Regions from separate parts of the Desulfovibrio sp. 7SRBS1 genome, predicted to be linked through region 1. Evidence: riboswitches for the same ligand, from Rfam matches in the RefSeq annotation. Region 1 holds a riboswitch; each other region holds the start of a gene.
The links. A riboswitch is a leader RNA that binds a small molecule or an ion and turns the genes downstream of it on or off. The one in region 1 is predicted to bind cobalamin.
Positions count from the first base shown of each region.

Region 1 (7,820 bases):
TATAAAAATGCTCTGCCTTTCCCTGCCCAGAAAAAATGGGGGAAATTGACGGTGCTCCCTCTTTCCGGCTGGGTAAGTTTCGTGGACTGGGAAAACAAAAAGAGGTGTTTGAGAATGCGGAGAGTAGTGAACCTACTGCCCGGCCTCAAACACCTCTTTTGAACGAACCTAAACGCGTTCGTCGCGAAAATCGTGTAGCCTGAAAAAATCAGGCTGTTAAAAAACCAAACTGACCAGGCGCGAGAAGTTTGGCGAACCCTCGTGTATTCTTCAATACACGAGGGTTCGCCAACCCCGCAGCAACGCCGTCAGGGCGTTTTTTTTAACAACAAATTTTAACCTAGGCTGTTAAAAAAACGAACTGACCAGGCGCGAGGAGTTTGGCGGTTCCGACGTGTATTCTTCAATACACAAGGGTTCGCCAACCCCGCAGCAACGCCGTCAGGGCGTCTTTTTTAACAGCCTAGCAGACGGGACAACCAATGTCGGAATACACCAGACGCTCCTCATACTCCGCCAACTTGCCCTTGTTGAAGCGCGATACGGGGCGGTAGTAGCCGACAATACGGGTGTACACCTCGGTTTCCTCATTACAGGTGGGGCACTCGAAGTGCTCGCCGTAGATGTATCCATGGTTCTTGCAAACCGAAAAGGTCGGCGTGATGGACAGGTAGGGAATTTTGGTCTTGCTGAAGGCCTTGATGATGAAGCTTTTGAGGGCTTCCTGATCGGCCACGGCTTCGCCAAGATAGGTATGGAACACGGTGCCGCCCGTGTACAGAGGCTGCAATTCGTTCTGGTGCTCCAGGGCCTGGAAGATATCCCTGGTGTAGTCCACGGGCAGGGTGGTGGAGTTTGTGTAGTACGGCGTACCGTTGCCCGAGGTAATGATGTTCTCGTACAGTCCGCGGTCTATCTTTGCCAGCCGGTAGCTGGTCCCTTCGGCGGGCGTGGCTTCCAGGTTGTACAGGTTGCCGGTTTCCTCCTGAAAATCGGAGGTCAGATCGCGCAGATGGTTCAGGGCGCGCTGCATAAGGCGCGTTCCGGCTTCCGAATCTATGCCCTTGCCCAACAGGTTGAGGCATGCCTCGTGGCCGCCGACCAGCCCGATGGTGGAAAAGTGGGCATTATACCCGTTCTTGAGGTAGCGGTAGGTCCAGGGAAACATGCCGCGCTGCAGATTGTCGTTGATCATCTTGCGCTTGAACTCCAGGCAGTCCTTGGCAAGGGTGGCGTACTCGCCGATAAGGTCGAGAAAATCTTCCTCGCCCTGGGCAAGATAGGCCAGCTTGGGCAGGTTGAGCGTAACCACGCCGATGGAGCCGGTCAGGTCGCCCGCGCCGAACAGTCCACCGGTTTTCTTGCGCAGTTCACGCAGGTCCATCTGCAGACGGCAGCACATGGAGCGGACGTCTTCGGGGGCCAGGTCCGAGCTGATGAAGTTCTGAAAATAGGGAGCGCCGTATTTGGCGGTCATTTTCAGCAGCAAGTCCCCCACTTCGCTGTCCCAGGGAAAATCTTCCGTGATGTTGTAGGTGGGGATGGGAAAGGAAAAGATACGGCTGTGGTGGTCGCCGCGCAGCATCACTTCCAGGAAGGCGCGGTTGATCATTTCCATTTCGGGAATGAAATCGCCGTAGGTGGCATCCTGCAACTTACCGCCGATGATCACGGCTTCGGACGCCAGATGCTTGGGCGGATTGAGATCGAACGTCAGGTTGGTGAACGGGCTCTGCCCACCCCAGCGCGAGGTCGTATTCAGGTTGAACACGAACTTCTGCATGGCCTGAAAGACTTCGTCGTAGCTCAGATTGTCGTGGCGGACAAAGGGAGCCAGGTACGTGTCCATGTTGTTGAAGGCCTGGGCACCAGCCCATTCGTTCTGCAGGGTGCCGAGAAAGTTGACCATCTGCCCCAAAGCGGAGTCGAAATGGCGGGCCGGGCCGGCGCAGGAACGGTCTTCCAGTCCGAAACCTTCCAGCAGCAGGTCGCGCAGGCTCCAGCCCGCGCAATACCCGGCCAGCCCAAAGGACAGATCGTGGATGTGGAAGTAGCCGTGCTCGTGGGCCTGGCGGACTTCCTCAGGATATTTTTCCAGCGCATAGCGGGCCTGAACCGTTCCGGACAGGTGCAGCATGAGCCCCTGAAAGGAATGGGTCATGTTGGCGTTTTCACTCACACGCCAGTCGGCCTTGTTCAGGTAGTTGTCTATGGTGTCCTTGATGTCGAGATAGGCCTCGGTATGCTCACGGAGCTGGCGGCGCTTTTCCCTATAGATAACATAGCGACGGGCCACATGGTACAGACGGGACTCCATGAGCACCATCTCGACCATGTCCTGAACCTGTTCCTGGTCGGCAATATCTACATCACCAAGCTTGGCTTCTACTTTCCCCGCCAGACGTTTGGCCAGCAGCGGGTCCTTCACCCCGCTCGCTTTCAGGGCTTTCAGAATGGCCAGGGCAATCCTCTCCGTGGACCAGGTCTCCAGACAACCGTCGCGTTTGCTTATCTTGCTGGGCATTGCTTCTCCGTGGGGGGACGTAGTCTTGCAACGTCAGTTTAAAACCGTTGGGCAGATAGGTCTTGGCAGTCTCGATATCCTGGGCATCGAGCAGAGGTACTTTGGTAAGGCGAAAACGAAAGACGTCCGGCTGCTTTGCGGCCAGAGCGAAAATCCACTCAAGGGATTCCTGCGCCTGACGTTCGGTGCATGTATCGCCGGTAAGGGCCGGATACTTGTGCCATGGACCTTTCACGTCCACAAAAAACGCGTCGGCAAGCTTTTGTTCCAAAAGCATGCTCACGGTGCCCGGCTGCAACCCGTTGGTATCAACCTTGACGGGCAGCCCAAAGCTCCTCATGTCCTGAAGGAATGCGGGGAAATCGGGAACAATGGTGGGTTCCCCGCCGGAAATGACAATGCCGTCGAGCCAGTCCTTGCGGCGCTCGATGTAATTGACCACGTCGGGTGTAAACAAGGCAGGTTGTTTTTCCGGGTGCCAGGCAATGTTCGCATTGTGGCAAGTGGGGCAACGCAGGTTGCATCCGCCGAAAAACAGAACACAGGTGGTGTGACCAGGCCAATCGCAAAGGCTCAGAGGTTGGAGTCCCCGAAGCAGCTGCCAGGCCGGAGAAAGTTTGTCGTGCATGCGGCTGTATTTTGTGTGGCTGAACGTTGTCGTCTTCCTTGTGGAAGACTTTTGGAGGAAGTCTTCAGGCAGGGTCTGCTGGCTTATCCCGAATCGGCAAGAACATTCTGAAAACATTCACTGATTCGCGAAATACAGCGGCGGAACCGCTCCGGAATCGCACCGGAAAACCGAAAAAAAATCAAGCGATTAAGCGTAACCTGAAGAAATAATTCGCAATTTTCCATCCTGCCCCAAAGGCCGGAAGACAATCGCGCACATTGAGAGTGAACCTACTTCATCAGCCATTTCTTGTACAGTGCAGCTCTGTTCAAAAGCGTTACTTTATTTTGGCTCATCGCCGATTACAAGCAATTAGGTTCAATTAATCATGTCTGAAAAACTTTTTCCACAGGACAGTGGAGGGGGACCCCCTATTCGGCAGGGCATCAAAAAAAATTGAAAAAAAGCCCCGGCCATTTCACATGGCGGGACTTTATCTTATCGGCAAAGCATCTGGAGCGTACTGACAGCGCATGTTTCACGGAATAGGATTAGGAACAGCACTCCCCGGATTATACACAGGCCGGTCATAGATCTAAATAAAAAGTCCGTGGAATACATTTATGTACCTCACGGACTTTTCCTGCCAAAAACCACCCTGCTCTTGTCCGGCCCGCTGCACGCGGCCATATGGGAAGGCAGTTTACTGTTTCTTTCCGGCGAATTTTCCGGCTTCCCCGGTCGGCCAGTTCAGGAGTCGGCCAGTTCCTTGGCAATTTCTTCAGGAGTCATGTTCCAGAAAGGAAAGCCGTCCTTGGTGCGCCGCACCTTGACGAATTCGTTCTCGGTCTTCTTGATCTTGGTGGCCATGAGCACATCGTGCCCGTCGATTTCCACCCAAGCACCGTATATCTTTATTTTCTGTCCGGGCCGCAGATTGAGCGCTTCCAATTGCTCGTGGATGTACCCCTTGGGAGCCACATGCACCACAATATCTTCGCCGTCCGCACGGTCCTTTACCACAATGGCCGATCCCACTGCCATTCCTGGCAAGGGAGTCACATCTATAAGCTCTACAAAGCTGCCCTTGATCTTATCGTACTCGGCAACGTCGTACATTTTACTGTATTCGCCGTCCGCCTCCCAGCCGACAAACGTGTCCGCTGCCAGGGCAAAGGACCCCCACATGAATATCCCCAAAAAGACAACGGCCAGAGCCGACGCTGTATGCCGCATAGGTGAAACTCCTTTCTTCGCGTTTATCTGAGAATAGGCGGGGGGAGTTTTTTTTTCAAGCAGAGATGCGAACACACATCGACCGCATCCCATGACACGCCCATATAAATAATAAAATATAATTGGGTACCAAGGATTTGCTCTGCCCTATCCCCCCCAATGGCCCTTTGGACAGCACAACGTTTATATGGGGGATAAGTTGCCCCCTGCCCTTCGCATACAAAAAAAGCCCGATGCCGAAGCACCGGGCTTTTCCTCCACAAAGGGAAGATGTTTGATGAGTTAGAACATGTCGGAACTGATCTGTTCGGCAGCCTGGTCTATTTCCGCTTCGTCGCATGAAGGGCAAAACTTCTCGAGAAGCTTACGGACCAGATCTTCCGTTTCTTGGGAACTCTCAGCTTCAGCGGTTTTCTGAGAACCGGAAGCCTTGGCATTGGCCACGATTTCCTTCACAGTCATGCTCAGTCTCCATTGCTCAATAGGTTGCAGTACGGGGCTTCTGGAAAAACTAGGCTGGAAGAACATGTAAAAAAGGGCCATTACGATTGTATGACAATTCCATTGCTTTGGCACAATGTCAAGCCACACTATGGAAATCAATTTCTTCTCTCCCACATTTTTTATCTGAATGTAAACTCCCCAGTGAGCACAAAATTGTCTGCATACATTTCAAGAGTCTGTTGACCAACCTCCCCTGATTGCTGCAAAGTATCCGTTGAGGGGGCTTACGATCATTCTTCTGACAGTCTCGCAAAGACTGTGCGGAACTACCGCCGGCCGTGCCCGCATGGAGCGCACACGGTTTGCAGAAGACGGCACAACCATGTTTTGCATGGTGACGGACGCGCCATAGTGCGCCGACACCGCCAACAGGATGCCTATGATACGCAAAGCCATTATTACAATTACGCTTTTGTGCTGCCTGCTCTTCTGGGGCGTCAGCATTGGAATAAACCGTCTGGTCGAGAGTGCCGTAACCGACTACCTCAAAGACACCTGTCTTGTTAACGGCACCCTTTCAGAGGCCAAGGTCTCGCTTCTTTCAGGCGAGGCCGTGCTCTACGATCTGCGAATCGACAACCCGAAAGGCTTTCCCAGCGGAAGCGCCTTGGCAGTGCGGTCCATACGTCTGGCCTTCAAGCCGGATATCCTGTTCAACTCTCCGTTCACCTTGCGCGAAGTCGTCCTGGATGAGCCGGTCGTCCTTTTGTCCGGCCCTGTGGATGAAGACAACATTCTGGAAATAGGTCGCAACCTCACCGCAGCCATCCGCGTGTACGCAATGGACCTGCACCACAAGCGCAGCGATCCACTCATCCGCATCGAAAACATGTACACAGTGGACGGCATGCTCAAAAGCAAGGATACAGGGCCCGAACCGGTGCGCCTGCCCACGTTGCTCCTCAGCCAGGTGGGCGGCAGCAAGGGGCTTCCACTCAGCAAGGTTGTCATGCGTCTGCTTACCTCGCTGGACAACGCGGCCAACACGGCCAAACTGGCCGCCTTGCCGGAAGAAGGTGGCATGGGCGGCGGAGAAGAACCAGTCGGTGCCGGGGAGACTCCCCAGCCGGCGCAGGCTCCCCAAGCTTCCAAAACTTCCAAAGGCCCGGCCGGCAAATAATTTTTCCGGACCCATCGGAGCCCAGGCAAAACAGGTCAGCACTTTCAGATTGCTCAAAAAATAAGGCCCGGCGCAGGAACTCTGCGTCGGGCCTTATTAGTCATTTGAGAAGATCGCGTTTTGTTGCGGGCCTACAGCAACCGCTTGGCGATCTCCTTGGCTGCGCGGCGTCCGGCACCCATGGCCAGAATAACCGTGGCAGCGCCGGTTACGATATCGCCACCGGCAAAGACGTTGGGAATGGAGGTTTCTCCAGTCTCTTCATCCACCTGCACGTAGCCCCACTTGTTCAGTCCCAGGTCGGGCGTGGCATCCAGCAGGATTTTGTTGGGGCCGGTTCCCACGGCAATAACGGAGAGGTCGGTTTCGATCTCAAAAGTATCACCTTCAATGGGCACAGGACGGCGCCGTCCCGAATCGTCGGGTTCCCCAAGCTGCATGCGCTGCACCTTGAGTCCCCTCAGGTTGCCCTTTTCATCGCCCAGGAATTCCGTCGGGCTGGCCAGCAGATTCAGCTGCACGCCCTCTTCCAAAGCATGGTGAATTTCCTCTTTACGGGCGGGCATTTCTTCCTGCGTACGCCGGTAGACGATGGTCACCTCTTCGGCACCCAGACGCAGAGCGGTACGGGCAGCATCCATGGCAACGTTGCCTGCGCCCAGAACCGTCACCTTGCGGCCGCGGATGACCGGAGTGTCGTGCTCGGGGAAATCATACGCACGGCCCAGGTTCACCCGGGTGAGGTACTCGTTGGCGGAATACACGCCGATGAAGTTTTCACCGGGCAGTTTCAAAAACCGGGGAAGCCCGGCACCAACACCGATGAACACGGCTTTGTAGCCCTGGTCGAACAGGTCCTGAACGGTCACGGTGCGACCGCCGACCCAGTTGGTGTTGATTTCAACCTCGTGCTCTTTCAGGGCGTTGATTTCCCTGTGCACGATGGATTTGGGCAGGCGGAACTCGGGGATGCCGTAAATAAGCACACCGCCCGGTTCGTGCAGGGCCTCGAACATGGAGACCTTGATGCCCTTGGTGGAGAGATAGGCCGCAACGGTCAGGCTGGAAGGACCGGAGCCGATGCAGGCCACTTTGAGGTCTTCCCGGACCAGAGGACACTCGTCCTTGCCGGAAAGTTCCTGGCAGGCGTCGTCCGCGGCAAAGGTATCGGCCACAAAGCGTTCCAGCCGTCCGATGGCCACGGGCTCGCCCTTCTTGCCCAGAATGCAGGCACCTTCACACTGGTTTTCCTGCGGGCAGACGCGGCCGCACACGGCGGGCAGGCTGTTGGTCGCCATGATCGCCTTGTATGCGGAAACGATGTCGCGCTCCTGCACGTGTTTGATGAAGTCCTTGATGTTCACTTCCACAGGACAACCGGCCACGCAAAAAGGCTTTTTACACTGCAGGCAACGGTTGGCCTCGGCCACGGCCATTTCCATGTCGTACCCTAGGGTGACTTCTTCAAAGTTGGTACGGCGCACTTCGGGCGCCTGTTCAGGCATGGGGGTACGGGGGAGGATCTGCTTTTTCTTTTTTGTATCAGCCATGACGCTTCCTGTACTCTTCCATTGAAAGGATTTCCAAGGGGCGATAAGCGCCCAGCCGGCTGCGCAGTTCGTCGAAATCAACGGCATGGCCGTCAAATTCCGGACCGTCCACACAAGCGAACTTGGTTTCTCCGCCCACGGTGACACGGCAAGCGCCACACATTCCAATGCCGTCAATCATAATGGAGTTAAGCGATACGGTGGTCTTGACCCCGAAAGGCTTGGTCACCTTGCACACGGCTTCCATCATGGGGACGGGTCCCACGGCAACAACTT
Region 1 is NZ_JBJKFD010000001.1:1,958,835-1,966,654, forward strand. Features, by position in the region: gene ACI0FJ_RS09065 (ribonucleoside triphosphate reductase) at 464-2,467, opposite strand; gene ACI0FJ_RS09070 (anaerobic ribonucleoside-triphosphate reductase activating protein) at 2,370-3,152, opposite strand; cobalamin riboswitch at 3,203-3,371, opposite strand; gene ACI0FJ_RS09075 (hypothetical protein) at 3,885-4,370, opposite strand; gene ACI0FJ_RS09080 (hypothetical protein) at 4,653-4,832, opposite strand; gene ACI0FJ_RS09085 (hypothetical protein) at 5,254-5,994, shown strand; gene gltA (NADPH-dependent glutamate synthase) at 6,126-7,544, opposite strand; gene ACI0FJ_RS09095 (sulfide/dihydroorotate dehydrogenase-like FAD/NAD-binding protein) at 7,537-7,820, opposite strand, start outside.

Region 2 (7,820 bases), 2.3 Mb from region 1:
CAGGCGGTCTATTCCCTGGAATACGCCCACCTTCTGGAAGAAGAGGCTGCCAAGGCAGGCTGTACCGTACAGGCCCACCTGAAGGTGGACTCGGGCATGGGCCGCATTGGCCTTCTGCCCCCGGAAAACAACGGCCCGCAAAATTTCCCTGATATTTTGCAAGAGCTCAGGCAGCTGAAACATCTGCACTTTGACGGCTTGTTTACGCATTTTGCCTCAAGCGACAGTCAAAACCTGACCAACGCCCGCCGCCAACTGGATATTTTCAAGAAAGCCCTGCGTCATTGTGAAGACGCGGGGTTTTCTTTTTCCTGGGTGCATGCATCCAACAGCGCGGCCGTGATGACACTGCCCGACGCCCGTTTCGACATGGTACGCCTGGGCATAAGCCTGTACGGGCTGTATCCTTCCAATGAAGTCGACAAAAGCGTTCTCGACCTTCGCCCCGCCATGTCCATCAAAGCACGGCTGGCCCACATAAAGCGTGTTCCGGCCGGTGTACCCGTCAGCTACGGCCACACCTACACCACGAATGCGGAAACCACCATCGGAACCGTGCCCGTGGGCTATGCCGACGGCTACGACAGGCTGCTTTCCAACCCCAATGCCATAGACGGCAAGGGCGGCATGATGCTGGTGGGAGGCAAGCGCGTTCCCGTGGTGGGACGGGTTTGCATGGACCAGACAATGATCGATCTCAGCGCTGTTCCCAATGCCGCCATAGAGGATGAAGTCGTCCTGTTGGGCAGGCAGGGGGATGAAGAATATTCGGCCGACGAATGGGCCGAGCGCCTGAAGACCATCAACTACGAGGTCGTGTCACGGCTTATGCCCCGAGTGAAACGTATCTACGTAGGCTGAAACGTATCTACATGGACTGACCAGTAAAAATCAAAAGAGTGCCCTGCCCGGCATTTGTCGGGCTGATTTGTTCAAGGTTTGCAATTCAAATGCCCTTGAATTTGAAAACGTCGGGGAAGGCATATGGGATGCCTCCCTCGCGTCTTCATACACATACTGGAGAGGATATCATGAAGCGTATTATCACTGTGTTATGTCTAATGGCCATGCTGGCGATCCCCGCCAGTGCACTGGCCGCCAAGTCCATCAAGATGAGCTACAATGGCCCGCCAAGCGAAAACGACAACGCCGTCCACTACTTTGCCGTGCAATTCAAGCAGCTGCTTGAAGAGGCAACCGGAAAGCAGCTGGAAATCGTGCTCTACCCCAACAGCCAGCTGGGCAACGAAGAGCAGCGCATGGAACAGGTCATGAGCGGCCCGGTCATCAACGTGGCTTCCTACGGCGGCATGCAGACTGTTTTCCCGGAAATGTTTGCAACCAACATTCCGTTCCTGTTCAAGAACTACAAAGCCGCCCATATCTTTTTCGACGGCAGCGAGTTCATGGAAAAAGCACGTAAGACCCTGCGCGAGCGGACAGGCATTGAACTGCTGGAAGTTGTTGAAGAAGGTGGCTTCCTGGCCTTTACCTGCGACAAGCCCATCCATTCGCCCGCAGATTTCAAAGGTCTGAAGTTCCGCGCCATGGACGCCAGCCAGGTGGCCATGTACGAAGCCTTCGGCGCTTCCGGCACCCCCATTCCCTGGACCGAAGTCTACCTGGCCCTGAAGACCGGCGTTGCCGACGGCCAGATGAACCCGCCCACCTACATCATCATCGGCAGCCTGTACGAAGTGCAGAAGCACCTCACCCTGGCCAACGTCCAGTACTCCGACCAGTTTCTGCTGATGAACAGCGCCCTGCTCGACTCGCTGACTCCCGACCAGCAGGCCGCCCTTAAAAAGGCTGCTCACGAAGCCAACGTCAAGACCCGCGACTTCGTGGAATCCCAGGTGCAGGACCGCATCAAATTCCTGGAAAGCAAGGGCATGACCAGCTACACGCCCACTGCCGAAGAATCCGCGCAGTTTGAAGAACTGGGCAGCCCCTCCTATGTGAACTGGCTTAAAGACCAGGTGGACCAGTCCTGGATTGATCTGGCCATAGACAATGCCAAGAAAGCCAATGCCGAGGGAGCAAAATAGATGCACCCCGTCACGAGCTTTTGCCAAAAAGCCTCTGACATCCTGGAGCGCCTCTGTCTTTTCGGGGCCGGGGCGCTCCTCGTCGTTAATCTGGCAGATGTCATGCTCGGCGTGTTCGCCCGCTTCTACCGTCCCCCCATGTGGACCACGGACCTGGCCAAGATAACCCTGGTCTGGATGGTCATGCTTGCGGCGGCTCCGGCCATCAAAAGAGGCGAACACATGGCCATCCGCATCATAGTGGACCGCCTGCCCCGCACCCCGCAGCGGATAGTCACCATCATCCGCCGGCTCGTCTTTGCTGCCATCCTTGTGTTCATGATCGTGCAAGGCTTCCAATACGCATACAAACTGCGTCTGTTCACCATTATGACCCTCGGCATCAAAAAGAGCATGCCGCTCATGTCCATCCCTGTGGGCATGGGGCTCATGCTCATCCAGTACACGCTGCAACAGTTTATTCCCATTCCCCATAAAACCGATGTTCCAGGCAAGGAGGACATAAAATGAGTTTCGTTCTTCTCGCCATTTTTTTTGCCACGCTCATCTGCGGGCTGCCCCTGTTCGCAGCCATGCTCGCCACTGCAATCAGCGGATTCCTCTACATCGGAGACTTTTCCCAGTTTCGGATCATGATCCAGCAGTTTTACGGAGGCATGGAACCGTTCTCCCTGCTGGCCATCCCCTACTTCATACTGGTTGGCGAGCTCATGGGCAGTGCCGGGCTTACCTCGCGCCTGCTCAATTTCGCGGAAGCGCTCGTAGGGCACTTCAAGGGCGGGCTGGGCTACGTTACCGTGGTCGCCAGCATCATCTTTGCCGGTGTCAACGGCTCGGCTGCCGCGGACGCCTCCGCCGTGGGTTCCATCATGATTCCCGCCATGAAAAAGGGCGGATATCCTGGTTCCTATGCCGCAGGCCTTACCGCGGGCAGTTCGCTCATAGGTCCCATTATTCCGCCCAGCATTTTCATGATCCTGTTCGGTTCAATGACCAAGACCAACGTGGGCGCATTGTTCATGGCAGGTGTGCTGCCCGGTCTGCTGCTGGGCATCGCCTTCATGGTCATGCACCGCATCAGTGCTGCCCGGCTGAACCTGCCCATCGTGAACGCCAAGTTCTCCTTCAGCAAGCTTATGGGCGCAACGGGCGGTGCGGTTACGGCACTTATCGCCCCCGGCATCATCATCGGCGGCATTCTGTTCGGCTTTATGACGCCAACGGAATCCGGCGCCGTGGCCAGCCTGTATGTCTTGTTGGTCGGCCTCATCTGGACCCGGCAGCTCACTTGGAAGGGAATCACCAAGGCCTTTTCCAATACAGTGCGGCTGTCCAGCGTCATCTTCGTGGTTATCGGCGCGGCCACCATTGTGGGCTGGATTCTCTCGTCCGAGCAGGTGCCGCAAAAGTTGGCCCCCCTGGTTCTGGAGTATGCCAAGACCCCGTCCATGGTGCTGCTGTTCATGAGCCTTATCGTCTTTGTGGTGGGCATGTTCATGGAAGAAATCGCCGCCCTGGTGCTGCTTACTCCCGTGTTCGCGCCCCTGGCAGTGGTTGCGGGCATCGATCCGCTGCACTTCGGCATCGTCATGACGCTCAACATCACCATTGCGCTCATCACGCCGCCCATGGGAGCCTGCGTCTACATCGTGGCCTCCATCGGCTCGGTGTCGTTGGAAAAGATGTTCAAGCACATCTGGCCGTTCGTGCTCGTGGCACTGGCCTGCCAGCTCATGCTGATCTTTTTCCCGTCCATATCCCTCTGGCTGCCGCGTCTGCTGGGATACTAGTACTCAAGCAACGGCCCGCCCAGAACCGGGCGGGCCTACATATAGCACTGCCCATGCATTGGAGGTTCCAATGGCACGACTCATAGACTCCCCTCCCATACCGGTATCGGCAACGCCGTCCTGGGATGAAGTCTTTACCAAGGAAATAAAAGAGAGCGGGGAAACCATAGTTCCCCTCTCCCTGGCTGAAAATCAAATTCTTGTCCGGCCCGCCTACTTTTCCGCAGGCATAGACCGCGCACTTCCCGAATGCTACGCACGCGACCAGATACGCTGCATGCTGCTGAAGGCAAACAGCCTGCTGCCCAAAGGCATGCGGCTGGTCATCCTGGACACATGGCGGAGCAAGGAAACACAGTCCGCGCTCTTCCGGGAATGTGCCGCCGCACTCGCCAAGGTCTACCCGGACAAGGACGAACCGACCATCAATGAAATGACCAGTGAATTCGTTGCCCGGCCCAGCCTGGAAAGCTCGCGTCCCTCGCCCCACGCCACAGGTGGCGCCGTGGACCTGACCATTGCCACAACAGACGGGCAGCCCCTCTTTTTCGGCGCGCCCTTCGACTACCCCGGCCCCATTTCCAACACCCGCTATTTCGAGGAACGGCTGGAGCAGGGCGAAACTCTTTCCGAAACCGAGGAAGACGCGCTGGAGAACCGCCGCCTGCTGTACGACGTCATGATACGGGCGGGATTCGTCAACTACCATGGCGAGTGGTGGCATTTCGAGTACGGTACCCAGCGTTGGGCGTACCTCAAGGAACAACCCCACGCCCTGTACGGCCCCAAGATCGTCACGCTCAATTCGTTCGCCTCGTTCGTGCCCTCGCCCAATTCGGAGATCACCACCCTGGTCAGCGCCGGAGGCTGAGGAAGTGACTACAAAGTTTAATTTGCAGGTTGCTCAAAAGGTATGAGAACAAGGCGCTAGAAAAACACGAGGCCGACGCGCATTTCCTGATACGCAAGGATTCGAGTTTTTCGCAGCAACGAAAGGAGTACATTGAGCAATCTGGGACCAGAGGCGCTGCCTCTGGACTCCGCCAGGAGGCAACGGCCTCCTGGACCTGCGATTCGTTCATAAGAAAATCCCCGTGTGGCCCATGGCCCACGGGGATTTTCTTATGAACAGAGGGACATAGGGTTATCGCACCTTTTTGAGCAGCCCTGGCAGGTTGCGCAAAAAAGTACGAGAGCAAGGCGATAGAAAAAATCAAGGCCGACGCGTATTTCCTTGATACGCGAGGGGTTGAGTTTTTTCGCAGCAACGAAGCTATCGTGCCTTTTTCAGTAACCTGATGTTGTTCTTGACAAGACTCTCACCAACATATATCAATACATCTAGATATAGTTGACAAGAAACGGAAAGCGGTGAAAGGCCGCTGCGGACGCGCCACTGTATCCGGCCATGCAGCCGAAGCCACTGTTCGCCACAGAATGGGAAGGCCAGGCACACTCGAACCGGGAGCCAGGAGACGTCTTGTCAACGCTGTGATGACAACGGCTTGTTGGTTTCGTCTCGCGCAAAGACAATCCTCACGATCATCTCGAATGCTTCCGCCTTCGAGTTCTCTTCTTTCGCAAAACAAACCAGAGCCAGTGTATGACGCTCAGTTCGTTGCTGGCTTTGGAGGCCTCAGCCTCCTGCCACAATCCTACTGGGGCGGTCACTTTGGCAATTGGTGCCCCTGCTCATTCATTCGAAAACAACCATGGATACCATTATGACAAACTCATTTGATCAAGCTACAGCCCGCACTCTCCCCCCCTTCCGAGCCGACCACGTAGGGAGCATACTCCGCCCGGCATCCGTAAAGCAGGCCCGGAGCCAGTTTCAGGAAGGGAAAATTACCGCTGCCGAGCTCAAGAAAGCCGAAGACAAAGCCATTGCCGACATTGTGGAAAAGCAAAAGGCATGCGGCCTGAAGGCCGTAACCGACGGCGAACTGCGCCGCAGCTGGTGGCACCTGGATTTCATGGCCGATCTTGATGGCCTGCAAAAAAAAGTCACGGACAAAGGATTTATTTTCCAGGGCGTTCATACCCGCGCGGAAAGCGTGGAGCTGGTGGGAGAAATCGGCTTCGGCACCCATCCCATGCTGGAGCACTTCGCATTCCTCAAAAAATGCGCTGGCGACCACACCGCCAAAATGACGATTCCCTCCCCTGCCATGCTCCACTTTGTACTGGCAGTTCGCAACGAGCAGTTTGCCCGCCCCGATTTCTACCCCACGGAAGAAGGCTTCCTGGTCGATATTGCCCAGGCTTACCGTGACGCACTTGCCGCCTTTTACAACGCGGGCTGCAGATACCTGCAACTCGACGACACCAGCTGGGGTGCGCTGTGCAATGCGGACCAGCGCGAAGCCATGAGCAAACGGGGAATAGACCCGGACGAACTGGCCAAGAAGTATGTGCGGCTCGTCAATGCCGCCATTGATGACCGTCCCGACGACATGATCGTAACCATGCACATCTGCCGGGGGAACTACCGTTCCACCTGGTTCACAAGCGGCGGATACGACCTGGTGGCTCCGGAACTCTTCGCCAATGCCAAGCTGAACGGATTCTTCCTGGAATACGATTCGGACAGGGCCGGAGACTTTACACCGCTGAAGCATATCAAGGATCAGCAGGTTGTCTTGGGACTCATCTCATCCAAAAGCGGTGAATTGGAAAAACGTGAAGAGGTTTTGGCCCGATTGGAAGAAGCAGCCCAGATTGTGCCGATCAATCAGCTCTGCCTCAGCCCCCAATGCGGCTTTTCCTCCACCGAGGAAGGCAACACCCTGACTGAAGAACAACAGTGGGCCAAACTGCGCTTTGTGGTCGATACTGCTGCTGAAGTCTGGAAATAGGCTAGACCGCGCGACTTGAGCTTCCGGCTTCGTTGCCTTGCCGGGAAACTCAACTTACGCGGTCTACACATTTAATACTTCCAGCAACCTAGGACCAGAGGCGCTGCCTCTGGACTCCGCCAGGAGGCAACGGCCTCCTGGACCTACGGTTCGTAAGAAAATCCCCGTGTGACCCAAGGGCCACACGGGGATTTTCTTATGAACAAGGAAAAAATAAAAATTATTTAAAAATATTTTTCTGATGAAACTCTAGGAAGGGAAAATGCCGACAGTCTAACTTAATTTTCATTTTTTTATTAATTCCAAGAACCTTAAAGTTCTTGAATGTGTCAGAAATCATAATATCTCCAGATTCATCAAAAGAAATAAATCCAGCATCAAAAGCTCGGTCAATATTAGGAATAAGTAGCAGTCCATTAAATAGTCAGGCCTGAAAAACCCGTTTCAGCTTCTACGCCACATTTTCCGCCAGCCGTCGGCTTGAGTCTTTGCCGAGGAGCAGAAACGCCAAGAGCGCAAAAAACTCTCCGATTTTCCGCATCCACTTCCTGAAGTTGAACGCCGCTGCGGCCATAAACAAGTTAATGGCGTCGCCGACCGCGCCCTTGAGATAGCTCCGGGCCATGCGGTGATCGTGTTTGAGATGGCCGATCACCGGCTCGATAGCCGCCCGACGGCGGAAGCGGAGCCGCGCCATAAGGCGCTGGTACGGTGTGTCCTTCTTCTTCGGAGGCTTTGGGATGAGGATTTGCGTGTCACCGACCTGATTCAGGCCCCTGTAGCCTCGGTCGCAGATCGCCATGGACGGACAGACCCCGGTGACCTCCCAACACTGTTCGAGGACATCCGGCAACGTATGGCCGTCGTAGACGTTCTCGTTGAACGACATCGCGCCGACGATGATACCCGTAGTTTTTGTGACCGCGATGGACGCCTTGCGCCCGAACTCGTACTGCTTGTGCGCTTTACCCTTGGAGATGCAGAGAATATCGGGTTCGTGTAGGCTGTAGACCTTATTCTTGTCGCTTCGTTTCTGGTCCTTGACCCGCTCGTACAGGTCAAGTCGCTCCTGGTGGCGGCCCAGGGCTTCGCCCGGCAATTTGCGCCGGAGTTCACGGATCAAG
Region 2 is NZ_JBJKFD010000001.1:4,287,859-4,295,678, reverse strand. Features, by position in the region: gene alr (alanine racemase) at 1-861, shown strand, start outside; gene dctP (TRAP transporter substrate-binding protein DctP) at 1,032-2,048, shown strand; gene ACI0FJ_RS18935 (TRAP transporter small permease) at 2,049-2,558, shown strand; gene ACI0FJ_RS18930 (TRAP transporter large permease) at 2,555-3,838, shown strand; gene ACI0FJ_RS18925 (M15 family metallopeptidase) at 3,909-4,709, shown strand; cobalamin riboswitch at 5,135-5,335, shown strand; gene ACI0FJ_RS18920 (5-methyltetrahydropteroyltriglutamate--homocysteine S-methyltransferase) at 5,563-6,696, shown strand; partial or broken gene ACI0FJ_RS18915 (hypothetical protein) at 6,917-7,111, opposite strand; partial or broken gene ACI0FJ_RS18910 (IS5 family transposase) at 7,232-7,820, opposite strand, start outside.
Region 2: another riboswitch for cobalamin. It lies ahead of ACI0FJ_RS18920 (5-methyltetrahydropteroyltriglutamate--homocysteine S-methyltransferase); the one in region 1 lies ahead of ACI0FJ_RS09070 (anaerobic ribonucleoside-triphosphate reductase activating protein).

Region 3 (7,820 bases), 290 kb from region 1:
ATATTCCTGCCAATCCTGCTTGCGCAGTGGAAGGCCCTCGCGCAGGGCGGGTTCGTCTATCTGGATGATGGCAGTTCCGGCTTTTTCCAGATCGGTCACTTCATCGCGAATGGCGAGGGCGATCTGGCGGCAGGTCTGGCTCCGTGGCTGGTCGTCGCGCACAAAGCTCCAGCAGAGGATGGTGACCGGCCCGGTCAGCATGCCTTTGACAGGCTTGGCGGTTTGCTTTTGGGCATACGTCGTCCAGCTTACGGTCATGGGGCGGGGCCTGTGCACGTCGCCGTAAATAACGGGCGGCTTTACACAGCGGCTGCCGTAGCTCTGCACCCAGCCGTTGGTTGTGAAGCAAAAGCCATCCAGCTGCTCGCCAAAGTATTCGACCATGTCGTTGCGTTCGGGCTCGCCATGGACAAGCACGTCCAGGCCGAGGGTCTCCTGCTCATGGATGCACTCGGTTATGGCACTCTGCATGGCTGTTATGTATGCGGACTCGTCGAGTTCTCCGATTTTTCTTTGACGGCGGGTCGCACGTATTTCCGAAGTTTGCGGGAACGATCCAATGGTTGTTGTGGGCAGTTGTGGCAGTTGGAGTCTGTCTTTCTGCAGCCGGATGCGCTCGGCAAATGGAGATTTTCTGCTGGCCATGTCCGGGGTGATGTCGTCCACCCGTTGGCGTACGCCAAGGTTGACGACCTTGGGACTTGTGGCTCTGCTTACAGCGGCTGCGTCGCTTTGGGCGAATGCGGCTGTTACATCTATACCCGAGGCTGCTTTGCCAAGTGTTGCTATTTCGCTGCATTTCTGGACAGCAAAGGCCATCCAGTTTTTGATTTCAGGGGCGAGGGTTGTTTCGGAGTTTAAATCCACGGGGCAGTGAAGGAGGGAGCAGGAGGAGCCAATAAGGAGGCGGTCATTGCCCAGGATTTCGGCAGCCTGACGTTTTTTTTTATCGGCAGCAGGAAGTCCGGTTTTCCAGATGTTGCGGCCATCCACAAGGCCGAGGGAGAGGAATTTGTCCTTGGGAAGGGTTTTGGCTACGGCGTTGAGCTGCTGCGGAGCGCGAACAAGGTCTATATGCAGCCCGGCTGTGGGCAGAGCGGTCAGCAAGGAGAGTTTGTCGTCGATGGCTCCGAAATAGGTTGCCAGAAGAATTTTGGCCGGGGCGCAGTGCTGTTGCAGTCTTGTGTAGGCGTCGACAAAACGTTGCGAAAAGCCGGGGGGAGTGTCCAAGCAGAGAATAGGCTCGTCGATCTGAATCCACTCGCAGCTCTGGGAAAGACGTTCCACGATTTGCCCATACACGGCAAGACAGTCGTCGAGTGCGTTCCATTTATCGTAGTCCGGCCGGGTGGACTTCGCCAGGTGGAGGAACGTGAAGGGGCCGGGGAGAACTGCCTTGGGCTTCAGTCCGGCATCCAAGGCCTCCTGGACTTGTGCGAACAGGCGGGACGAGGAAAGTGAAAATTTTTGGTAGGGAGCAATTTCAGGAACAATATAGTGGTAGTTGGTATCAAACCATTTGGTCATTTCCATGGCAGGGAGGTGGTCGCCTCCACGGGCAAGCTGGAAATAGGCCTCAAGGTCGGCGTCGCAGTCCGGCGAGCCAAAGCGTTGTGGAATGCAGCCGAGCGTGACTGCCGTGTCCAGCATGTGGTCGTAGAAGGAGAAGTCTCCAACGGGTACGAGGTCAAGACCTGCTTCGGCTTGAATCTTCCAGTTTTCCAGGCGCCGTTCCTTTCCTGCATTGAGGAGTTCGTCCTGGCTGATGGATTTTCGCCAAAAGGCTTCCATGGCTTTTTTGAGTTCCCTGTCACGTCCAATGCGGGGGAATCCCAGAGAATGTGTACGCATGTGCTCCTCCGTGGAATGAATAAGCATTCCTGTGTTCGGTTTCGGGGCCGGTGTGGCTTTTCCGGCGCGGTCGAAAATCGTGAAAATGCGGAGCGATCTGCTGGAGTGTGAGGATGCCACGAACTATCCGGCCAATCCGGCCAAATGCTTCGCTGTGCTCCTGGTGCATGCCGGGCATGGGAGATTTTGTTCCACGATTACATACGTGGTGCTTTGTGTCGACGAAAAGGCTTTCTTTATCACGCTGTTTCCGTCAACAGCAAATCCTGTCTGCTTCGGCATAGTTTTCCAGCCCATATCGCGGGGCCTTGTTTCGTGCTGGCGAGGCGTCTTCCGGCTTCCGGTGCGTTGGCTGACCAACATGCCATTTTGTCTCTCCTTCCCGGCAAAACCAGTGAAGAGGCGGGCGTACTTTCCGGTTACGGCAGCGCGTCTGCGACGGATTTGCACCGTCTTCCGTTTCTCGCGAGCTTTGGTTAAAGATTAATCAAATATCATTTAATTTAGATATAGTTGTGTGAACTTTATGTCAATCATTTTACTCACCACTTTGCAAAAGAAATTACTTGAAAGCCAAAACGGAAAAGAGAGCAAAAGGAGCCCAGATAGTGGGGCGATCGGGACAAGGCGAATGGGAAAAATGATTTTGTTCGGGGGACGGACCGCAGCATGGGATGAAGCAGCATCAGAATGAAGGGAATGGAAATGTTCCGGCGACCTATTTTGGGGGTCCAGCGAGTTACTTCCCGTTCAAAGCAAAGGACATGTGCACTATGATTCCCACATGGAGTCCCACAGAGCTGGGATACTCCCTTGCTTTTGGGGAAACGGAGAGCCAGGGAGCTGAAGATTGCCAAAGCTTGCTTTGGTAGACCTTGGGAGTGGGTGGCTTTTGCTCGGGCAGAAAACAGAAAGCTAAGCGGCCGAGTACAGGAACTTCATCGAGCCAAATAAGGGAGGCACCTTTGGCGGGCGGAGGGGCCATTCCACGGAAGCCAAAGGTGCCCTGCAGGAAGGAATAGGACAAAAAAGAAAATTATGATTTGCTGAGAGCCTTCATCATTCCCTTTGCATGATTCCGAATAGCTCTTTCGGGCCGCTAATCCGCTACTAGCAATCTGTGAACGTGGCACCATCACAGCCTGTTCGCGCACTGAAACTTTTGGGTGCAGCGGATGCCAGCAAATGTTCTGCTCGTGGAGCTGCGTAATGCAGAGCTGCCTGCTGTCGTCTATTGTAAAAACAACAGCAATTCACCACCACCGGGACAGCTCATCGTTCCCCTTGCGTCGTACAAACCGTGTGTTTCTCTTGGGCATTTGGGCATTTGGGCTCTCAGGAGCGGGCCCGTTGTAGGTCTTGCCTCTGTTTTTGAGACCTGATCCTTCACAAATACGCTTTGTAGTGTGCCGGACAGACTCGTGTCTCGACTGCACATCCGTTTCACAAAAATACAGCACTCCACACGGCATGTTTCGCTCCGGCATATCCCGTCTTGGGCATGTCCCATTTTGGGATGTCCTGTCTTGAGCATGTCCCTTAGGCGCGACCAGAAATTGGAGAACTTCCGGAAGCGGCATGAGCGAACCTGAGAAGTTATTTCAGGCCGCGGTCATCAACACTAGTCGAGTTCGTCGATGTCCAGGCGGCGTCCACAATCGGGGCAACGATGCACGGTTTTTCCGAACTCAATGCTCATCAGCCAAAAGACCGCAAAGCGTCCTTTTTTGTACTGTACCCAGATGTCCCGTCCGCATTGGCACGTTCTGCGTTGCATGATGTTCTCCTCGTGTTGCGTTTGCTATCTTTTTGTTTATTTATATAAACCTGAAGGGCAAAAAAATATCTCGCTTCTAACCGTTCTTTTTTAAAGGACTTGTCTCTTCAAAAGATCCATGGCTTCAGACCTCCAGTCCTTTTGCCCCTTTTGCCTGTTCAGCCAGCTGCTTTGGCTTCTCTTTTGGCGGTTGGCGCTCACCCTGCCGGTTGTTGTCCCGGCTTGCTCTTGTTTCGCAGGCAACATCTGTTGCTCTGCTTTTAGCGGTATTCCCGGCAGACCCAGACCACCTTGCCGATGATACGGCACTGGTCGATTTCCTCCCCGCGCAGATAAATGGGGGAGTAGTCGACATTGTCGCTCAGCAGTACAAGCACGCCGGGTCTTTTTTCTACCCGTTTGAGCATTACCGTGTCTTCCAGGCCCACGGCATAGATACCGCCTGCGATGATGTCTTTTTGGGCCTGGTCCAGCAGGGCGGTATCGCCCTCGCGGATTTCCGGTTCCATGGAGTTGCCGAACACATCCATAAGGACCATCCGGCCGCTGTTACCCTTGCGGCGGAGCCACTCCCGGCGAAAGGAGTAGAAGCCCTCAATGTCGCCTCCGGTTTCGAACGAGCCGCCACCGGCACACAACCTGGCCCGTACTTTGGGCACACGCTCAAAGTCGTCGTCATTTGTGCCGTAAGCCGCTCCGGATGGCATGCGTTCGGGGCCGCGTCCGTTTTCCAACCAGTCCGGGCTCAGTCCCATGTCGCGTGAAACTTTGAGAATCCAGCGTTCCGGCACTGCTCCCCGCTTTTTTGCCTGGGTGATGGCCGAACGATTCACGCCCAACAGGGCTGCCAGCTCCTGCTGTGTCTGCAGGCCGGTGGCCTTGCGAATCCTGCTGTAAAATTCATCAAATATTGTCACACGTCACTCCATGTTCATATCGTGTTTATCTTGTATATAAAAGTTAACATGACGGCAAGCTTTTTTTAGAACGTCTTGAACATTCTTCAAAAAACCTATTCTGCTTGGCTTGGAGTTCGGTTGGGAGCCAATTCCGCAGTGACTATTCCGGCAAAGATCAGGGCGCAGCCTGCCAGGGCTCGGGGTGTGAGCATTTCGTCGAGGATTATCCAGCCTGTGAGGGCTGCGAATGCGCCTTCCAGGCTCAGGATGATGGCTGCGTGGGTGGGTGGGGCGTCCTGCTGGGCAACGGCCTGCAGGGTATAGGCTACGCCGGTGCTCATGAGCCCGCCGTAGAGGATGGGACCGGCAGCGCCGTACAACCCGGTTAGGGTAAATGTTTCCGTTGGCAGGGCTACGAAAAAGCTAAGCACGGAGCAGCAGGCGAATTGCACACAGGACAGGCGGATAGGATTCATGCGTGGTGCCAGCCAGCCGAGCAGCAAAACATGCCCGGCCCAGAAAAATGCACCTACAAAGACCAGGATGTCACCCTTGTTCATGGCAATGCCACCATTGGTGACGCTGAGAAAATACATTCCGCTTACGGCAAGGACTACGCCTACCCAACTGCCTAGTCCCGGGCGCTGCCTGAAGAACAGGCCCAGAAAGGGGACGATAACGACATAAAGGCCCGTAATGAAACCGGCATTGCCTGCCGTTGTCCAGATGATGCCCATCTGTTGGAGTGAGGACCCGGCAAAGAGCAGAGCTCCGGCGCCAAGGCTGCCAACTGCGGCTTTCCAGCCCGAGAGCGCATCGCCCCTTGTGCCGTGGCTGCGCATGGCAATGGGAGCAAGTGCCGCAGCGCCCAAGGCGAACCGAACGGCATTGAAGGTGAATGGTCCGACATGGTCCATTCCCAGCCGTTGTGCGACGAAAGCCCCCCCCCAGATAAGGGCGGTAATCATCAAGAGTGCGTCGGCTTTGAGTTCTCTGGTTTGCATGGCTGCTCCGTATGTCGCTCCGGGATGTTCGAAATTCGCTGGGCAAACCAGACGAAATCTGACGGGAAGCCGCGTACTGTATGGCAAACACACAGAACAGGCAATTGTTTTGCTTTAGATGGAAGAAGGGGCGGGAAGGCTATTTTGGGGCTTTTATTTCTCGAGGCGGGAGCTGCCCGGTACGCATGATGCGGCGGGCTTCTTTGATGGTTTTTTCATCCAGAAAGTCGAGTACAATGCAGGTTTCCACAAAGTCCTGCGCGACTTTTCCTGTCAGCTTTTGGGCCTTTTGATGTTGCTCCATGGTTATCCTGCCGGACGAGAGCAGCCAATGGGAAACATCCTCGCCTGAAGACTTGGTATTTTTTTTGAGTGTCGGCGTTTCTTCCGGTGCCTCAATCCAGTCGTTTTTCAGAAGAAAAATTTTCTGTTCAATGTTTTGGATTTCAGACTTCAAGCTGTTTTTGCGTTTTTTCAGTTCCTTGTATTCAGTGCTCAGAGCTTCTTCCTTGGCTGTTATTTCGGCCAGGGATTTATTGTACCATATCACAATTTGTTTGCTGAAGAAGAGGAAGCCCAATGAGCAGGCAACGAGAAGAAGAAGGGAGAGGGCGATTACCATGGCAGAATTTATACTCCGGAATTGTGTTCAGCACTGCTGAGTTGTGCTCGGGCTGTTTCAGCTTCATGCTCCAGCAATTCCACTTCGGCATTCAAAGCATCTATTTTTGCAGATACTTTGGTTTCCAGAAATCTGAATTCGTATTTGCGCTTGGCAAGTTTGTTCCGGTGCTTGTCGTAATGAGAAAGGAAAAAGAGCAATTCCAGAACAATTGCAATTATGACGAACATAAAGACGAATGCATCCATAAGGCTAGAGATCCTTTGCGCTCGTAATCTCGTAAGTTGCGTTACCACTGGATGTGTATATTGCAAAGATTTACAGACAAGGGAAGGGCACAACCCGATGTATATTGTAATCCCTTCTTCCCCCCTGCTGTCAAGGCAATGCGTTTATCGCGAACAGCTGGTTCGAAAGTTCCGTATTTATTAAAAACAGAGATATTTTTTTGCTTATTTTGATAAAATGCCAAAGTTTTTCCTGCCTTGGCTTGTTGGAAGGGTCTGATTTTGTTAACAAGGCGAATTCAGTAATCGAGTTTTCGGGAGTTTCGAGTGATCCGATTTGAGAAAGTGAACAAGTGGTATGGCGAACACCACGTTTTGCAGGATGTCAACCTGCACATAACCAAGGGCGAGGTCGTGGTCATCTGCGGTCCGAGCGGGTCTGGCAAGAGTACCCTCATCCGCTGCATCAACCGCCTCGAGCCCATTCAAAAAGGCACCATCACCGTCGATGGGACCAACCTTGGCGACATGACCTTGAACCTGACCATGCTTCGGGCGGAGGTCGGTTTCGTCTTTCAGCAATTCAACCTGTATCCGCATATGACCGTTCTGGAAAACGTGACTCTGGCTCCGGTGATGGTCCGCAAAATGGGGCGTTCCGAAGCCAACGCCCTGGGCATGGAGCTGTTGGAAAAGGTCAATATTCCGGACAAGGCCCATGCCTATCCTTCCCAGCTTTCCGGGGGGCAGCAGCAGCGGGTGGCCATTGCCCGCGGTTTGGCCATGCGCCCCAAAATCATGCTTTTCGACGAGCCCACATCGGCTCTGGACCCTGAAATGATCAACGAGGTTCTGGACGTTATGAAGGCCCTTGCCCGCGACGGCATGACCATGGCCTGCGTGACCCACGAGATGGGGTTTGCCCGCGAGGTGGCGGACAGGGTTGTGTTTATGGATGAAGGCATCCTGGTGGAGGAAAACACGCCCGAAGAATTTTTCACCAATCCGAAATCCGACCGTTCCAAGGAGTTTCTCAGCAAGATTCTCTCCCACTAGGCCTACTCGGCCTGATTGGAGAATCACTGGGCAACCTGCGGCGCGTACGTTCGGGCAAGGGATGATGAACCGCCCGGCAAGTCCGGGCCTGTGTATGGAAAAACGGGAGGAGGAAACGGCTCCGTCAGTGCCGTATCTTCTTTTCGAAAGGGATGATTGCTCGAGTTTTCAACAACCAAACTAAAGGGGTGTATTCATGAGAATGGTCAAAGCTTCCATTCTGGCCGCTCTGCTCGTAATGGCAGCGGCTTCCCTGGCCCTGGCCGGTGCAACCTACGACAAGGTCATGAAGGACAAAGTCCTGCGTGCCGGCATCATGACCGACTCCATTCCCGGAGCCTTCTACAACGACCAGAACCAGTGGGTCGGCTTCGACGTGGACAT
Region 3 is NZ_JBJKFD010000001.1:1,671,947-1,679,766, reverse strand. Features, by position in the region: gene metE (5-methyltetrahydropteroyltriglutamate--homocysteine S-methyltransferase) at 1-1,851, opposite strand, end outside; cobalamin riboswitch at 2,180-2,309, opposite strand; gene ACI0FJ_RS07800 (hypothetical protein) at 3,473-3,628, opposite strand; gene ACI0FJ_RS07795 (LexA family transcriptional regulator) at 3,889-4,545, opposite strand; gene ACI0FJ_RS07790 (DMT family transporter) at 4,641-5,531, opposite strand; gene ACI0FJ_RS07785 (hypothetical protein) at 5,671-6,153, opposite strand; gene ACI0FJ_RS07780 (hypothetical protein) at 6,162-6,383, opposite strand; gene ACI0FJ_RS07775 (amino acid ABC transporter ATP-binding protein) at 6,708-7,436, shown strand; gene ACI0FJ_RS07770 (ABC transporter substrate-binding protein) at 7,633-7,820, shown strand, end outside.
Region 3: another riboswitch for cobalamin. It lies ahead of metE (5-methyltetrahydropteroyltriglutamate--homocysteine S-methyltransferase); the one in region 1 lies ahead of ACI0FJ_RS09070 (anaerobic ribonucleoside-triphosphate reductase activating protein).

Region 4 (7,820 bases), 720 kb from region 1:
TTGGTCTGCGGGACCTCCATTATATAGGTAGGGAGCAGGTCGCTCAGAGCTTCATAGGCCTTTTTCTTTCCGTCGCAGGTAGTTTCGCCCACAACCAGGTCGCTGGACTCGATGTAAGGACAGAGGCGGGCCAGCTTGAAGCCCATGAAAGATTTGATCAAAGCGCAGGTGTTGCGGGGAACACGCTTTTCCGCCTCCTGCGTTCCAGCATCGGCACCGGCACACAGCCCCACCTGAATGGCATCAGCGGCCAGGGTAAGCTCTTCGGGCACAAAAACACAGAATGTCCCCACAACTTTATGCCCCTGCGCCTTGGCGTCCTGCAGCTCCTGTATGCGCAGTCCATGCACTTCGCTCAATACGAAGTCCATGTATTCCATTCCCTTGAGGCGGTTGTCCTGAGACATGTAAATATCGCCGTAAAACTTCCCCAGCACTTCAAGCAGGCCATCGTGTGCTTCAATATCCAGGTTCAGTTTTTCCCACATTTCCCTATGCGTTTCGCTCATGTTTGTCCTCCGGTGCGTATCCTCTGGCGGATGATGCGTTGCAGTTGTTTTGTCGGGGCCGGAAACCTCCCCCAGTTTCATTACGTTACAGGCAATAGGGTGTACAAATTGATAGTAGGAACTCCTGGAAAGGAGATATATCGACAAAATAAATGCAAACCGAGATACCTTACTTGGAGTCTGAAACTCAAACTATGCAGTACAGGGGAAGGAAAAGTCCGAAGAGAGCAGTCTTCATATGTATCTCAATGCTTTGAAAAAGTGACGTAATCACCTAAAATTCAATACAAATTTACAACATTACAAATAAATGAAAATTGATCTGGGCATATTATTGGTCATTACCACAAAATCCGGAGCGGCTCTCCTCGAAAAGCCGCTCCGGATAGTATATCCGCCTTATGCAGACTAAAAAGCAGGCCTACAAAGGCTTGCGGGCGGCAACCAGTGTGGACCACCCCTTACTTGAGGTTTTGACCACCCTGATATCCTGCAGACCATAGGCAGCCAGCATATCACTCAGGGTATCCACGGGGAGAAAGTGCGATTTGTATCCGGCCAGTCTGGTAACTAAATCCAGCAGAGACGCATCCTTGGCGGACGTGTCCTCATCTTTTGCCATGTGATGGGATACAAACCAGCCGCCGGGCTTCAAGGACCGGCAGATGCGCCCCAAAGCTTCAGCCCACGCGTCCTCGCTGCTTACCAGGCTGTAAAAAACATGCGAGGCCAAAGCCAGATCGAACGAAGCCTCGGGCAACTGGTCCTTGCGCATGTCATACGCCATTGTCTCGACACGTCCGTCATATCCCAGCTTCCGGCAACGCTCGGCCGCAGTTTCCACTACATCGGGAAGGTCGCAAATAACCGCGCGGAGCGACGGATTTCTGTCCGTAAGAAGCATGGAAAAAGTGCCATGGTTGCCGCCAATGTCGCACATGCGGGTAAACTCAGAAAAGCCCGGCAATTCGGCAATTATCTCCACCGCCCGCTGCATGGGGCCAGCCATGGCCTCCTGGGCCGTTCCCTCCATGGCAAAATCCGCTGCCCAGGGTGCCGCCTGCTCACTCAGCCCCTCTTTATTGCGCAAGAGGTGCACCATATTTTCCGTGCACAAGGACATGAAATAGGTATTCAACTGCATGGCTTTTCCCTGAAACAACGGCGAGGAGGAGACCAAAAACTCGGCAGCTGTCGGCGTATTGGAGTACTTGGCCCCCTTTCTTTCCAAAAGGTCGAAGGCAACGCAGACATCAAGCAGGGGGGCCAGACGGTCGTCCAATGTCCCTGTGGCTTCGGCAATCTGCTCCGGAAGGGCCGGTCCATCCGCCAAGGCATCAAAAAGCCCTATTTCCATGGCAGCACTGAGGGCACTGCTTCCTACCCCCTGAAACTGGAGGCTACGCACAGGATAAAAGCTTGTTTTCGGAGTGGGAATGTTCACGGAGACTCCTTTGTTAAAGTATATAGCACCTATACACTTTGGGTAAAAAAATTACTTCAGGTACCCGTCCATCCAACTGTTCAACTTCTGCCCAAAGTCACACACAGCCTTAAAATCGACTTCGTCCATCTGTCGCAGGTAGTCAATGAACGCCTTATCATGCTCCTGATGAAAAGTGTTATGTCCGGCGCATACTTCATGCCCGGACCGGGTACACCGAACAATCAGACGTGACCTGTTGTCCTTGTCCAACGTCTTTTCAACCAAATTCTTTTCTGCCAACCGCCCTACCAATTGAGAGACAGCACCTTTGGTAATTCCGGTTTCCCGAGCCAAAGCGGTAATGCTGGCACCACCAAGCTCCAGGATGGTTTCCAGCATATGCACCTCGGCTGGGTACATGGAAAGCCCTTGCGGCCCCAAATTCTGGGGCATTTTTTCCACAGCCGTATACTTTTCCAGGGCTTGCCGGAGATTCCGAAACAGTGGCCCTATGGCTTCAAAAGTTCTCATACCGATGTGTATAGCTGCTATACACATCCTCGTCAAACATTTTTGATCTTGCGGTTTAATGCCACGATGCCTCTTTCACCTGTTCACCGGTTGCCCCCCGTTTTACTCCTCTGGTTGACACCCAGCCACCGGCCCGTGTACTTCGCTAGGCTCTCGAAGCATATTGCAGATACATAAAATTTCCATGAAGCAGACCTCACAACACAAGGCCATTGTTCTGGCCGCATTCGGCACGGTGCGTCAAAACGCGCGCCAGGGTTTTGACGTTGTGGAGCAACGAGTACGCGCGCTATATCCCGAATGGGAGGTTGTCTGGGCCTTCACTTCGGAAAAAGTACGCCGGGGCATTACCCGTTCCGGACAGCAGGCCGATTCCATTGATTCCGCCCTGGACCGACTCAAAGCCAAGGGCATGACCAGGCTGGCTGTCCAGTCGCTGCATACCGCACCAGGCAGCGAATTCGAAAATATGCGCGACACCTGTATGGAACGGTTGCAGGCAGGCGAATTCGAAGCGTTGCATGTGGGCGGCCCTCTGCTCGACTCCCCGGAAGACCTTGAACTTACCGCGCAAGGCCTGCGCACCTATCTTCCGCCCTGCCGTGCCGGTGAGACCGCCGTACTGGTCGGGCACGGTGCCATCCACGAAGGACATGCCTGCTACGCAGCCTTGCAGAAAGTCGTCCACAAAATCGATCCCGACATCCTCATCGGCACCCTGACCGGCGAACCGGGCATTGATAAAATTTTGCAGATTCTGCTCACACGGGCTCCCCAAAACGTCCACCTGCTGCCTTTTCTCAGCGTCCCCGGCTATCATGTACGTGAAGATATTGCCGGAAACGGAAGCGCGTCATGGGCCAGCCGCATCCAAAAAGCAGGCATGCAGTGCCACGTCCGGCAGACCGGAATCATAGAACACCCGCCATTTGTGGACATCTGGCTCGCTCATCTGGCAGACGCGGTCCAGGCCGTGGAAAGCTGAAAGGCACTACAAAAGCTCCATTGACACTTTTCCCCCACCCGGCTTAATCACCTTTTCACGACAGATGCGCACCGTGCGCTTAATAGGGAATCCGGTGTAAAACCGGAACGGACCCGCCGCTGTTACTCCGCAGTCCACAAGGCTGTATCGGCCCTTACACGCCACTGGTTGCTACCGGGAAGGCCGCCGATGAAAGGAGAAGTCAGAAGACCTGTCTGCCGTAGTTTCACACTCTCTCCGACAACGGGGGCATTGCCGTGAGAGGATCGTCTTTTCGACGCCACACCCTGCCCTACCTGCAGGGTGTCCTTATTTCCGCCCCGGAAATCAACGGAGCTTCTCCATGTACAAATCTTTTCATTGCAGGACCTCGCGCCTGTTGTATTTGCTGTGCGCATCCTTTCTCCTTCTGACGTTGAGCTGTACCGGCGTTCTGGCCTCGCACGGGCAAGAACAACCGGAAAAAACCGGCATCCTTCTGGTGGCGTTCGGAACCAGTGTTCCCGAAGCACAGGTCGCTTTCAAAAACATCGATTCCATGGTCAAAAAGGCCTTCCCCGGCATTCCCGTGCAATGGGCCTATACCTCGCACATCATCCGCCACAAACTTGCCAAACAGGGGCAAATTCTTCTTTCCCCGGCCCAGGCCATGGCCAAAATGGCAGATGAAGGTTTTACCGATGTGGCTGTTCAGTCTCTGCACACAATTCCAGGCGAAGAATTCCATGCCATGTTTGGCACGACCAGGGCTTTCCAGAAAATGCCCAACGGCATTCCTCACATTGCAGTAGGCCAGCCCCTGCTCAGCTCCGCTGCGGACATGAGCGCAGCGGCAGACGCGCTGCTGGCAAACGTGCCCAAGGAACGCAAACCATACGAGGCCGTGGTGTTTATGGGACATGGCACCCCGCACCCTGCCAATGTATATTATCCTGGCATGCAGTATTATTTCAGCCTCAAGGACCCCAATGTCTTTGTTGGCACTGTGGAAGGCTCCCCCACGTTGGATGATGTCATCAAAACGCTCAAGGCGCGGAAAATCAAAAAGGCATACGTCATGCCTTTCATGTCCGTGGCTGGAGACCATGCCAGAAACGACATGGCCGGAGACGAGCCGGATTCATGGAAGTCCGTGCTGACAAAAGCTGGTATAGAGTGTGTTCCCGTACTCAAGGGAACAGCGGAAATGGACAATGTGGCCTCCATCTGGATTGACCACCTGAAAACCGCCATGCAGCAACTGAAACATTAAAACGAGAGTTGGCGTTGAGCCACCCAGCCCTTCTTGTTCATAACCAACAACGGCGGCGGCGCGTTCTTGCAGTTGCCGCCGTTGTCTTGCTTGCCTCCAGTGCGGCGGCCCTGCTGTGGGCTTGCTTCACCGGGCCTTTTCCCATTGCCGCCGATGATGTGCTGACCGCCCTTTTCGGTGGCGAAAGCAGTGCGGCATTGTCTCCGGCAATACACACCATAGTGGTGGACCTACGCCTGGCCCGCTCCCTGCTGGCCTGGCTGGTGGGCGCATCCCTGGCCGTTTCCGGCTGCGTGTTCCAAGGCATTTTACAGAACCCGTTGGCCGATCCCTTCACCATTGGCGTTTCCACGGGTGCGGCCTTTGGGGCAAGCCTTGCCATTTTCTTCGGAGCTGCGGCCCAAACCGCGTTTTCATTGTTCGGGCTGCCTCTGGGCATTCTGCCTGTGGCCGGTCTGGGCGGGGCTCTGCTGGCTCTGGCCGCTGTTCTTTCCCTTTCTCGCGGGGCCGGAGGCATGCGGCGGGAAACGCTGGTGCTGGCCGGTATCGTTGTGGCCACCTCGCTGTCCGCCTGTATCGCCCTGGTCAAATCCCTGGACGAAGACACGGCTTCCAGCATTGTATTTTGGATCATGGGCAGCTTCCAGGGGCGCGGCTTCACCCATCTGCTTTTGTTCCTTCCCTACTGCCTGCTCGGCATGGGCATCATCGTCATTTACCTTCGCGAGCTGGACATCATGGCCCTGGGCGAAACCCAGGCCCGGCAGCTGGGGGTGGACGCACCGCGCATCCGCACCATTCTGCTGGTCGGCGCCAGCCTGCTGACCGGGGCCTGCGTGTCCGTGGCGGGCGTTATCGGCTTTGTGGGTTTGGTGGTTCCGCACCTCGTCCGCCTTTCCATTGGCGGCGAGCACCGGCCGCTGGTCCTGTTTTCCGGGCTGGCAGGAGGCATTGTGCTGCTGCTGTCCGACATGGCCGCCCGGAGCATCCTGCCCGATGGGGCCGAATTGCCCGTGGGCGTGATCACGGCGCTGGCCGGAGGCCCTTTCTTCTGTCTTCTCCTTACCCGAGGGAAAAACCTTCTGGAGAAAGGATGACAAAGGATGCTGAGGAAGGCAGGGAACAGACGATGATACAGGTGCGCGATCTGCATTGCGGATACAACGGACGCGAAGTGCTGCACGGCGTGGGCATAAATGTGCCCAAAGGTCAGATGGCGGGAATTCTCGGCCCCAACGGCAGCGGCAAGACCACGCTCATGCACGTGCTGGCCGGAATACTGGCCCCCACCTCCGGGGAGGCGGAACTTGACGGCACTCCCGTGCACAATTATTCGGCCAAGGCCCTGGCCCGAACCCTTGCCGTGGTTCCGCAGCACACCAGGGCAACCTTTCCCTATCGCTGCCTGAACGTGGTACTCATGGGCCGCTACCCGTATGTGTCCTTTCTAGGAGGATACAGACAGCGCGACATGGACGCGGCGCTGGAAGCCATGCGCGAATCCAAAAGCCTGCATCTGGCCGACCGCATGGCCGACACCCTCTCGGGCGGCGAATTCAAACGGGTGGTGATATCCCGCGCCCTGGCCCAGCAAAGTGAAATTCTGTTGCTGGACGAAGCCACGGCAGGTCTGGATGTTGCCGCAAAAATCGCCATGTACGACCTGTTCCGGCGCATGGCCGCAAACGGAACAACCATCTGTTCGGTCATGCACGACCTGAATCTGGCCGCGCTCTACTGCGACCGGCTGGTCTTCCTCAAAAACGGACAGGTGGTGGCAGATGGCCCTACGAAAGCAATCTTCAACCGGCAGACCCTGTCGGATGTATATGAAACGGAGGTGGTCATTGCAGACCATCCAATTACCGGCCAACCTCAGGCCCATTTTGTTCCCGGCCAAAGCTAGGCTGCTGACCTTCTGTGCTGCGGCATTCCTGTGTCTGACCATTGCAGCTGGTTCAGCCAAGGCAGGCAAATTGTGCATCACCGATGACACAAACACCCGCGTCTGCCTGGACGCTCCGGCCCGAAGAATAGCCCCTCTGTACGCGGCCATCAGCGAAATCTTGGACGGTCTGGACCGCTGCAATACCGTGGTGGTACGCACGCGTGGCGACGATTTGGCCTGCCTGCACGATGTTCCTGCCGCCGGAACGCATCTTCGCCCCAATCTGGAGCTTATCCTCGGACTTCAGCCCGATTTGGCAGTGCAGATGACAGGCCGGAAAAAGGCCCTGCTCCCCGTGGCACAGCTCCGCGAACAAGGCATTCCCACCGCCGTGTTCCAGGTGCACAACTTTGAAGATCTGTTCCGGGTAATAGAGCGAATCGGCGTACTCACCGACTCCTCGCCCCGTGCCCAGGAGCTTGTCCAATCCATGCGGCAACGATTAGATGCAATACACACGCGCGTTGCCAAACTTCCCCGCCCCAAAGTATTTTACGAAGTCCGCTACCCCAATCTGCTGGGGGCCGGGCGTAATTCCATGGTCAATGCCGTCATCGAACAGGCAGGTGGTAGCAACATCCTGCAGCAGGATGAAAAACTCGTCCGGCTCAACGAAGAAGTCCTGCTGGCTGCCGATCCGGACGTCTATCTCGTACAGCAGGGCCCCATGAATCCCACGCCGCAACCTCCGGCGCAACGCGACCATTTCAAAGAGCTCAAGGCCGTTTCCAACGGGCGGGTCCTCATGGTCAAAGAGCGTCTGTACTCGCGCCCTTCGTCGCGCAGCGTGGATGCGGTGGAGCAGCTGTCTCGCTTTCTCCACCCCGCGGCCTTTTCCCAAGCACCACAAGATACCTCTCAGGGAGCACCCCATGCACAATAATTTTGGAACACTCCACGCCATAGGCGTTGGTCCGGGCGACCCGGAACTCCTCACGCTCAAAAGCGTGCGGTTACTCTCCGGCACGGATGTCGTTTTTACTGCGGCTTCGCCCAAAAACACCTACTCCAGCGCTCTGGAGATAGCCCGCCCCCACATGGATGCCGATATTCCGGTCGTCCGTCTGGAGTTTCCCATGACACGCGACAAGGAAATCCTGCACAAGGCCTGGAAAACTGCCGCAGACACGGTAGCAGAACACCTGGCCGACGGGCGCAGCGGCGCTTTT
Region 4 is NZ_JBJKFD010000001.1:1,234,249-1,242,068, forward strand. Features, by position in the region: gene ACI0FJ_RS05915 (double-cubane-cluster-containing anaerobic reductase) at 1-509, opposite strand, end outside; gene ACI0FJ_RS05920 (methyltransferase) at 931-1,953, opposite strand; gene ACI0FJ_RS05925 (MarR family winged helix-turn-helix transcriptional regulator) at 2,005-2,388, opposite strand; gene ACI0FJ_RS05930 (sirohydrochlorin cobaltochelatase) at 2,651-3,451, shown strand; cobalamin riboswitch at 3,497-3,684, shown strand; gene ACI0FJ_RS05935 (sirohydrochlorin cobaltochelatase) at 3,795-4,703, shown strand; gene ACI0FJ_RS05940 (FecCD family ABC transporter permease) at 4,718-5,800, shown strand; gene ACI0FJ_RS05945 (ABC transporter ATP-binding protein) at 5,797-6,609, shown strand; gene ACI0FJ_RS05950 (ABC transporter substrate-binding protein) at 6,551-7,534, shown strand; gene cobI (precorrin-2 C(20)-methyltransferase) at 7,524-7,820, shown strand, end outside.
Region 4: another riboswitch for cobalamin. It lies ahead of ACI0FJ_RS05935 (sirohydrochlorin cobaltochelatase); the one in region 1 lies ahead of ACI0FJ_RS09070 (anaerobic ribonucleoside-triphosphate reductase activating protein).